DNA from 3 places in the Streptomyces albidicamelliae genome. Region 2 is predicted to be linked to each of the others. Evidence: riboswitches for the same ligand, from Rfam matches in the RefSeq annotation. Region 2 holds a riboswitch; each other region holds the start of a gene.
The links. Region 2 has a riboswitch for S-adenosylmethionine ahead of thrC (threonine synthase). Riboswitches for the same ligand answer to the same signal wherever they lie in the genome.

Region 1: it holds a riboswitch for S-adenosylmethionine, as region 2 does, so the genes downstream of both, N8I86_RS11975 (aminotransferase class V-fold PLP-dependent enzyme) here and thrC (threonine synthase) in region 2, are expected to answer to the same signal.
Region 3: it holds a riboswitch for S-adenosylmethionine, as region 2 does, so the genes downstream of both, N8I86_RS04995 (amino acid ABC transporter permease) here and thrC (threonine synthase) in region 2, are expected to answer to the same signal.

What each region holds. Positions count from the first base shown of each region.
Region 1 covers NZ_CP106795.1:2,578,959-2,582,226, reverse strand. Annotated here, with positions in the region: gene trpD (anthranilate phosphoribosyltransferase) at 1-831, shown strand, start outside; SAM riboswitch class IV at 917-1,033, shown strand; gene N8I86_RS11975 (aminotransferase class V-fold PLP-dependent enzyme) at 1,193-2,554, shown strand; gene N8I86_RS11970 (serine/threonine-protein kinase) at 2,614-3,268, shown strand, end outside.
Region 2 covers NZ_CP106795.1:4,642,558-4,645,825, forward strand. Annotated here, with positions in the region: gene N8I86_RS21400 (glucosyl-3-phosphoglycerate synthase) at 65-1,009, opposite strand; SAM riboswitch class I at 1,139-1,295, shown strand; gene thrC (threonine synthase) at 1,313-2,596, shown strand; gene N8I86_RS21410 (MoaD/ThiS family protein) at 2,593-2,871, shown strand.
Region 3 covers NZ_CP106795.1:1,037,179-1,040,446, forward strand. Annotated here, with positions in the region: gene N8I86_RS04990 (amino acid ABC transporter ATP-binding protein) at 1-222, opposite strand, end outside; gene N8I86_RS04995 (amino acid ABC transporter permease) at 219-1,199, opposite strand; SAM riboswitch class IV at 1,520-1,628, opposite strand; gene N8I86_RS05000 (glutathione S-transferase C-terminal domain-containing protein) at 1,694-2,557, opposite strand; gene N8I86_RS38970 (putative leader peptide) at 2,686-2,796, opposite strand; gene N8I86_RS05005 (4Fe-4S dicluster domain-containing protein) at 3,087-3,268, opposite strand, start outside.

The sequences.
Region 1 (3,268 bases), 2.1 Mb from region 2:
CACGCCAACGTGATCGAGGTGCCCGGGCCGGCCGTCGACATCGTCGGCACCGGCGGCGACGGCGCCAAGACCGTGAACATCTCCACCATGTCCTCGATCGTCGTCGCCGGCACCGGCGCGCAGGTCGTCAAGCACGGCAACCGTGCCGCGTCCTCCGCCTCCGGCTCCTCCGACGTCCTGGAGAAGCTCGGCATCAACCTGAACCTGACCCCGAAGCGGGTCGCCGAGGTCGCCCAGGAAGCCGGCATCACCATCTGCTTCGCGGTGAAGTTCCACCCCTCGCTGCGCCACGTGGCCGCCGCGCGCGGGCAGTTGGGCATCCGGACGACGTTCAACGTGCTCGGCCCGCTGACCAACCCGGCCAAGGTGCGCGCGCAGGCCGTCGGGGTCGCCGACCCGCGGATGGCGCCGATCGTCGCCGGTGTCCTCGCCGAGCGCGGCAACTCCGCGCTGGTCTTCCGCGGCGACGACGGCCTGGACGAGCTGACCGTCACCGCCACCTCCAAGGTGTGGGTGGTCCGGGACGGCAAGGTCACCGAGGAGACGTTCGACCCCCGTGACGTCGGCATCGAGCTGGTCCCCGTGGAGGCCCTGCGCGGCGCCGACGCCGTCTACAACGCGGCGGTGGCCCGTCGGCTGCTGGACGGCGAGCAGGGCCCGGTGCGGGACGCCGTGCTGCTGAACTCGGCCGCCGCGCTCGCCGCCCTCCGGCCGACGGACGCGCCCCTCGCCGACCAGCTGCGCGCCGGCATGGCCGAGGCCCGGGAGTCGATCGACTCGGGCGCGGCCAAGCGGTCGCTGGAGCGCTGGGTGGCAGCGAGCAACACCTGAGCCCGGCCGGCGCGCACGCGGGGCGCGGTCCGCATGGTGGACCGCGCCTTGCGCGCCGAGGGCCGTGTGGCAGGATGTTGGATCAGGTCATGAGTGACAGTCATGAGGCCCCGGCCGACTGTCCGGCAACCCTCCGTCCGTGGCGGGGTGCCCCGGGTGAAGACCAGGTCGTGGACAGCAAGGTCCACGGCAAGCGCGGACCCCTCGCACACCAGGGGTCCTGGTCGTCCGAGGAGCCTTCCGTGAGCAAGCGAATGCGATAGGGCCGCAGAGCCCCGCCTCCGCATCCCCCTTTCCCCCTTCACCGCGCTCGAGCCGTACCCGCTCGCGCGGCGACGCCCCATGCCCACGGGAGTTCACCATGTCCGTCTCCACCGCTGCCGCCGACCAGACCGTCTGTGCCCCGCTGCCCGTTCTGGGCCGTGATGTCACCGTCCCCCTCGTGACGGGCGGTGAAGTCGCCTACGCCGCACTGGACTACGCGGCCAGCGCCCCCGCGCTCCAGCGCGTCTGGGACGACGTCGCCGCCTACGCGCCGTACTACGGCAGCGTCCACCGCGGCGCCGGCTACCTCTCCCAGCTCTCCACCGACCTGTTCGAGAACGCCCGCGGGACCGTCGCCGCCTTCCTCGGCTGCCGCGCGGACGACCAGGTGGTGTTCACCCGGTCGACCACCGACTCGCTGAACCTGCTGGCCCGCGCCCTGCCCGCCGACTGCCAGGTCTTCGTCTTCGAGACCGAGCACCACGCCTCCCTGCTGCCCTGGCAGGACGCCCGGGTCAGCTTCCTCGACGCGCCGCGCACCCCTCGCCAGGCCGTCGAGACCCTCGAGCGTGCCCTCGCCGACCGCGACCCGCACGGCCCGGCCCTGGTCTGCGTCACCGGCGCCTCCAACGTCACCGGTGAGCTGTGGCCGGTGCGCGAGCTGGCCGCCGCCGCCCACGCGCACGGCGCCCGGATCGTCCTCGACGCCGCCCAGCTCGCCCCGCACCACCCGGTGGACCTCCGTGAACTGGACGTCGACTGGGTCGCCTTCTCCGGGCACAAGCTGTACGCCCCCTTCGGCTCCGGTGTGCTGGCCGGCCGCGCCGACTGGCTGCGGGCGGCCGAGCCGTACCTCGCGGGCGGCGGCGCCAGCCGCAAGGTCACCCGGCGCACCGACGGGGGAGTGGACGTGGAGTGGCACGAGAGCGCCGCCCGCCACGAGGCCGGCTCCCCGAACGTCATCGGCGCCTACTCCATCGCCTCGGCCTGCAAGGCGCTCACGGAGGCCGGCTGGGACACCCTCGTCGCCCGCGAGCAGCACCTCGTCCGCACGGTCCGCGAGGGCCTCGCCGAGGTGCCCGAGGTGCGGATCCTGTCCCTCTTCGGCGACGACGCCCCGCGCGTCGGCGTCCTCTCCTTCGTGGTCGAGGGCTGGAACAGCTCCCACTTCGCCGCGGCCCTGTCCGCCGAGTACGGCATCGGCGTCCGCGACGGCCTCTTCTGCGCCCACCCGCTGGTCCGCACCCTGCTGGGCAGCGACCCGCAGACCCAGGGCGAGTGCGGCGCCCCCGAGGCGGCCCCGGGGGAGAAGTCCCTGAACGCCATCCGCGTCAGCTTCGGGGCGGGCACCCCGGACGAGCACGTGGCGCGGTTCGTGAGCGCCGTGAAGGAGCTGGTCCGCGACGGCGCGAAGTGGCGCTACCGCACGGAGGACGGCCGCTGCGTCCCGGCGGTGTGAAGCTCCACCGGGCCAAATAGACTCCCCCCGACAGCAGTTCGATCGGGGGAGAGTGCGAAGTGCAGTCGCGCGCAACCGGCCCGGCACGGATCGGCCCGTACGACGTCCTGCGCCGACTCGGGTCCGGCGGCATGGGCGAGGTCTACCTCGCCGAGTCCCGCACCGGCCTGCGGCTCGCGGTGAAGGTCGTACGCCACGAGCACGCCGAGGACCGCACCTTCCGGGCGCGGTTCAGGCACGAGGTGCGGGCCGCGCGGACCGTCGGCGGCGAGGGAACCTTCACGGCCCGGGTCGTCGACGCCGACACGGAGGCCGAACGGCCGTGGATGGCGACGGAGTTCGTGCCGGGCCCGAATCTGCGGGACGCCGTCCTGGACCACGGGGCGCTGCCCGAGCCGGCGGTCCGCGTGCTCGCGGCGGCGCTCGCCGAGGCGCTGGCGGCCATCCACGCCAAGGGTCTGATCCACCGGGACCTGAAGCCGTCCAACATCCTGCTCGCCCCGGACGGGCCCCGGGTCATCGACTTCGGGATCGTGCGGGCCCTGGAGGCGACCGCGCTGACCCGGACCGGCGCGGTCGTCGGCTCGGTCGGCTACGTCTCGCCGGAGCAGATCCGCAACGGCGGGCAGGTCGGCCCGCCCAGCGACGTCTTCTCCCTCGGTGCGGTCCTCGCCCACGCGGCGGCCGGCCGCGAGCCCTTCGGGGAGGGCCAGG
Region 2 (3,268 bases):
GCTCCGCCCCGGAAGGGGGCTGTATACAGCCGTTCTTCCGGCGTGCCCGCACGGCCGGCCCCGCTCAGGCCACCCGGCGTGCCGCGTATTCCGCGACCTCCACCATGGGGGGCCGTTCCTCGGTGTCCACCGAATAGGTGCGCGGCCGGAAACCGTCCTCGCCCCGCTCGAACTGGGTCAGGGACGGCCGCACCAGGTGTCCCCGGGCCAGCCGCAGCTGGGCGGTGCGGTAGATGGCGGCGGCCATGCGGCCCAGCGCCTGGCCGTCCTGGTGGCGGTGCTTGCGCACCCCGACGTCCACCTGGGCCAGCGCGTCGAGTCCCACCAGGTGCAGGGCGTCCACCAGCATCCCCAGCTCCACGCCGTAGCCGACGGGGAACGGCAGCCGCTCCAGCAGCGAGCGGCGGGCCGCGTACTCGCCGCCCAGCGGCTGCACGAAACCCGCGAGCTGCGGCCAGTGCATGTTCAGCAGCGGGCGGGCCATCAGCTCGGTGACCCGGCCGCCCTGCCCGGCCGCGCCGCCGAGCGGGCGGTCGTACATGCCCTTGACGAGGTCGACCCCGGGGTCGGTGAGCAGCGGGCCGACGATCCCGGAGACGAAGTCGGAGGAGAACTCGCGCAGGTCCGCGTCGATGAAGCAGACGATGTCCCCGCCGGTCACCAGGAGCGAGCGCCACAGCACCTCGCCCTTGCCGGGGACGGCCGGGAGGCGGGGCAGGATGTCGTCGCGGTGGACGACCCGGGCGCCCGCGGCGGCGGCGACCTCGGAGGTGCGGTCGGTGGAGCCGGAGTCGACCACGACGATCTCGTCGACCAGCGGTACCTGCTCGACGAGGTCGTGGCGGATCACCGCGACGATGTCGCCGACCGTCGCCTCCTCGTCGAGTGCGGGCAGCACGACGCTGACCGTCTGACCCGTCCGCTGCTTGGCGGCCAGGATCCGGTGGAGCGGGCGATCGGTCACGGACCAGGAGCGGGTGGCCAGCCAGCGCTCGACTTCTTCCAGCACGGTCTGCTGCTCCTCACGTTGTCTCGCGGTTCGGACGACTATCTCAACTGTCCTGGCCTTCGGTTACAGTCTTGAACAACGCCGATGACCATCGCATGTCGGAGGTCACCGGCGTCGACAACCACATACCGCTCATCCAGAGGGGCAGAGGGAAACGGCCCGATGAAGCCCCGGCAACCCTCCAGTCGGTACTCGTAGATCAGTTCTGATCGTCTCCGCGAGGCTCCCGGCTAGGGAAGGTGCCAAATCCGTCTCACGGCGAAGTGCGTCGTGAGGAAGATGAGGAGAAAGGGCCTCGCCTCCATGGCTGTGCAGACTGTCGCAAGCACCAGTGATCCCGCCGTCGACCTCGGTCCCGCCGCTGCCCTGAGCTGTCGCGAATGCGGACACCGGGTACCCCTCGGACCGGTCTTCGCCTGCGAGGAGTGTTTCGGGCCGCTGGAGATCGCCTACGACTTCTCCGCGTACGACACCGAGGAACTACGCCGGCGCATCGAGGCCGGTCCCGCGAACATCTGGCGGTACGCGCCGCTGCTGCCCGTCCCCGCCGACGTGGCCGACAAGCCCAATCTCAACCCGGGCTGGACGAAGCTCGTCAAGGCCGACAACCTCGCCCGCGAGCTCGGCGTCACCGGCGGCCTGTTCGTGAAGGACGACTCCGGCAACCCGACGCACTCCTTCAAGGACCGGGTCGTCGCCCAGGCCCTGGAGGCCGCCCGCGCGTTCGGCTTCACCACGCTCTCCTGCTCCTCCACGGGCAACCTGGCCGGTGCCGTCGGCGCCGCCGCCGCCCGGGCCGGCTTCCGCTCCTGCGTGTTCATCCCGCACGACCTGGAGCAGGGCAAGATCGTCATGGCCGCGGTGTACGGCGGTGAGCTCGTCGGCATCGAGGGCAACTACGACGACGTGAACCGCTTCTGCTCCGAGCTGATCGGCGACCCGGCCGGCGAGGGCTGGGGCTTCGTCAACGTCAACCTGCGGCCGTACTACGCGGAGGGCTCCAAGACCCTCGCCTACGAGATCTGCGAGCAGCTCGGCTGGCGCCTCCCGGACCAGATCGTGGTCCCGATCGCGTCGGGCTCCCAGCTCACGAAGATCGACAAGGGTCTCCAGGAGCTGATCAAGCTCGGTCTGGTCGAGGACCGGCCGTACAAGATCTTCGGCGCGCAGGCCGAGGGCTGCTCGCCGGTGTCCACCGCCTTCAAGGCCGGCCACGACGTGGTCCGCCCGCAGAAGCCGAACACCATCGCCAAGTCGCTGGCCATCGGCAACCCGGCCGACGGCCCCTACGTCCTCGACATCGCGCGCCGCACCGGCGGCGCCGTGGAGGACGTGACGGACGCCGAGGTCGTCGACGCCATCAAGCTGCTGGCGCGCACCGAGGGCATCTTCGCGGAGACGGCGGGCGGCGTGACCGTCGGCGTCACCCGGAAGCTGCTCAAGGACGGCGTGCTGGACCCGGCCAAGACGACGGTCGTCCTCAACACCGGCGACGGCCTGAAGACCCTCGACGCGGTGGCCGGCACCGGCCTGACCGCCACCATCCGCCCGACCCTGGACTCCTTCCGAGAGGCTGGCCTCGCATGAGCGTGACCGTTCGCATCCCGACCATCCTGCGCACCTACACCGGCGGCCAGGCCGAGGTCAGCGCCGAGGGCGCGAACCTCGCCGAGGTCATCGAGAGCCTGGAGAAGAACCACACCGGGATCGCCGCCCGGGTGCTGGACGACCAGGGCAAGCTGCGCCGTTTCGTGAACGTCTACGTCAACGACGACGACGTGCGTTTCGAGCAGGGCCTGCAGACGGCCACGCCCGACGGCGCGGGTGTTTCGATCATTCCCGCGGTGGCCGGCGGCTGCTGACCGGATGACCGATCATTACCTTCGGTAACAGCGGTTACGCATGGTTCATCGGATTGCCCCCTCCGTGAGAGAAGCGGAGGGGGCAATTCTGCGTGATTGAGCGCGGTAGAGTTGGGGAACACGGCCGTGGCCTTCGGGTCACGGGCCCTGCATTCATGCCGCAGGCCCGACAAGAAGTAGCCAAACTATGCGGGCTTTATGCGGCTTTTGCTCCTTTTATGGGGCCCGACTTGCCCTGAATTCGGACGAATTCTCGGCAGATTCCGGACCGCCCCCGTCCAGAATTCTCGTCCGATTGACCTGTTGCAGACGGCAGTTGGACAGATACATTCAGCCGCGGTCGACGCGTTCCGGCGCACGCCCCCGGCCAATGGGGGGCGAGGTCTGACCCGGGTCC
Region 3 (3,268 bases), 3.6 Mb from region 2:
GCTGACGTAGCCGATCTCGGGCTTCTCCAGGTGGTTGATGACCCGCAGCAGGGTGGACTTGCCGGAGCCGGACGGGCCGAGGATGACGGTTACCTCGCCGGGGCGGACGGTCAGGTCGACGCCGTCCAGTACCCGGTGGGTGCCGTACCACTTGTGCACGTCGTGGACCTCGACGGTGGCGGCCGCGACGTCCGCCAGGGCTCCGAGCGTCTTGGCGGTCATACGGCGGCCTCCCGGCGGATGCGGGCCCGCAGGTCGGTGAGCCCGGTGCGGAGCTTCTGCAGCGGTGTCGGCGGCAGGCCGCGGGTGGCACCGCGGGCGTAGTGCCGCTCGACGTAGAACTGGATGACGGAGACGACGCTGGTCAGGATCAGGTACCAGACGGTGACGACCAGCAGCAGCGGCACGATGTCGCCGGGATAGGTGGAGCCCATGGTCTGCGCGGAGCCGAACAGGTCGAGCAGGGAGACGTAGAAGACCAGCGAGGTGCCCTTGATCAGGCCGATGAGCTGGTTGACGTAGTTCGGGATGATCGAGCGCAGCGCCTGCGGAAAGACGATTCTGCGGAACTGGTATCCCTTCGGCAGACCGAGTGCCGCGGCCGCCTCGTGCTGGCCCTGGTCGACGGAGAGGATGCCGCCGCGTACGACCTCGGCCGCGTAGGCGGCCTCGTTGAGGCTGAGGCCGATCACGGCGACGACCATGTCGGTGGCGAGCTTCGACTCGTCGAAGGAGAAGAAGGCCGGGCCGAAGGGAATGCCGACGCTCAACGTCTTGTACAGGGCACTGAAGTTGTAGAGGAAGATCAGTACCACGATGAGCGGGATGGAGCGCAGCGCCCAGACGTAGGTCCAGCTGACCGCGCGCAGCACGGGGCTCCTCGACAGCCGGGCCAGGGCGAGCACAATGCCGCCGATCAGGCCGAGCACCGCGCTGTAGGCGGTGACTTCGAGGGTGATGAGCAGGCCGTCGAGGATGGTGGGGCGCAGGAACCAGTAGCCCCAGCGGTCCCACTGGTAGAAGGGGTTGGAGACCAGTCCGTGCACGAACTGGGCGACCAGGACGAGCACTACCGCGGTGGCGATCCAGCGTCCGGGGCGCCGGAGCGGCAGAACTCGCTGGGCGGTGAGGGCTTTCGATGGATGGTCGGCGGTCGGCGCCTCGGGGAGGGCGACGGTGGCGCCAGGGGGTTCACTCATGGTGGGCTCCGGCTGGGTGCGTACGCCCCGGAAGCGCGGCATGCGGGGGCGCACACGACGGCGAGGTACCGGGGTGGGGAGGACAACGGCACACCGCGGGGGCGGTGTTCGTCAGGGAGTGCGGGGGCTGTGGGGAGGTGTCAGCCCCGACAGCGGGCACAGCCCGGTGCGGTACACAGTGCGCTGTTCACGCGAAGCAGATCGACGGCGCGATCGGCGACGAGGAGGTTCGGGTACGGCTGTACGCAGTCCTGGGAGCGGCGCGTGGCCGTCCTGGGAGCTGCGTACATGGCGTCACCATCACTGTTCCGGCCCGGTGGGCCTCGCGCTTACCGAAACGTCTTCGGTCCGGTCGTCACCTGGGGCACCCCACCGCGGCGCGAGGGTTGCCGGTCAGCAAGCCAGGGCTTGTCGCTGACACTCATGACCGTTCTTGGCCGTAGTTAAGACAACTGCCCGAACGAATGTCAACGCCGGTCCACCAGGTGGAACGGCTAACGGGCCGCGTGTGTTGCCCAGTCCAGGATCTGGACGGCTGCTCCGGCGGCCTCCAGGCCCTGGCAGCGGGCGTGGTGACGGCGCTCGATGCCGTCGAGGTCGAGGTGGCCGCCGAACGCCGGGGGGGCGGCGAGCCGGCGGGCGTAGGCCCACAGGGCCGGGTGGCCGGCGATGCGCTGGACGGCGGAGGCGTCGAGGTGGTTGCGGTGGACGGTGTCGAGCTGGACCAGGGCGACCCACAACTCGACGTCGGCGGCGGTGATCTCGCCGCGGATCAGGTATGTGCGTCCTTCGAGCCGGCGTTCCAGGGCGCCCATCGTTTCGAGCAGCATGCCAAGTGCCCTGTCACGTTCCACCGGCGCGCCACCGGCCGATCCGGCGCGCTGCGCGGCCTGTTCGATGCCCTGAGCGCACATCCGCTCGACGGCCTCGACCTCCGACTCCGCGCCGCACGGGTAGAGCGAGGGGCGGTCGCCGCCAAACCGGCGGTCGAGGTCGCGCATGATGTCCGGGGCGTGGGTGCTGACGATCCGCCCGGACCAGTCGTCGCTGAGCACCGGCGCGATGGCCGGACCGGGGTACCGGTGGGCGCTGGCCTCGTACAACGGACGCAGGACGGAGTGGCCGCCCTCGGGGCAGTCGGGGACCGCGGGCAGGTGGGTCGCCGGACAGACGGTGTCCAGGCCGAGCAGGCTGTGGGCGACGGCGATGCGCAGGCCGCCGGGACAGGCGGTCGACAGATGGAGGCGGTAGCGGCCCGGAACGGCGTAGTGGCCGCTGCGCGCGTCCCGGCCGATCCGGCCCCGGAAGGCGGGCGCGGGTCGGTCGGCGGCGTGGGCGGCCAGCGGTGTGACAGTCATGACTCTCCCCGGGAGCGGGCGCGGACGTACGCGCGGCGGAAGCGACGTCGGGTGAGGGAGCGGAGCTCTCCCGTACGCACCGGACGGCACGACGGCCGAGGGCGTCTCCGGTGCGGGATGGGCGCGGCTCAGCCCTGGGGGTTGACAGCGCTGCAGACACGCAGCAGATCGATGTGACGGCGGGAGGTCAGAAGAGGCGAACGGCCCACTCGGACGGTGACCGGCTCCAAGCGCCTCATAATTTCCCTACCTATTCACTAGGATTCCCTCAGTGAGTGTCGATCCGACCGACATCGGCGTCAAGAGGGCCGTCCCGCATCGCGGACACCCCGATGGGACGGCGGCCGGCCTCGACACGGTCACCACACGTTTCCCACTGCAACCGTCGCGGCGCGGCGACGGTGGCGAGTCGGCGTGGATGACGCGCCGACGAGCTGCGTGCGACAAGTCGTTCCTCGGGGTCGGTGTCCGGCGTCCTCGGCCTTGTACAGGAGTCCGGGCCTGGATCCTGCGACGATCCAGGCCCTGGTCAGTCCGGATACTCCGGTCCGACCGCGGTGCGGGCGCCGAGCGTCCTTCCCCTGCCCCAGCCGAGCTCACGCCGGTATCCGCCGAGCAGACCGGAGTCCTCGAGCTCTGTCACATCACGGAAGCGCGAGCCGGGAGCGACCGCGGTCACCAGCGGGGCGACGAACAGCGCGTCGGTCGGGC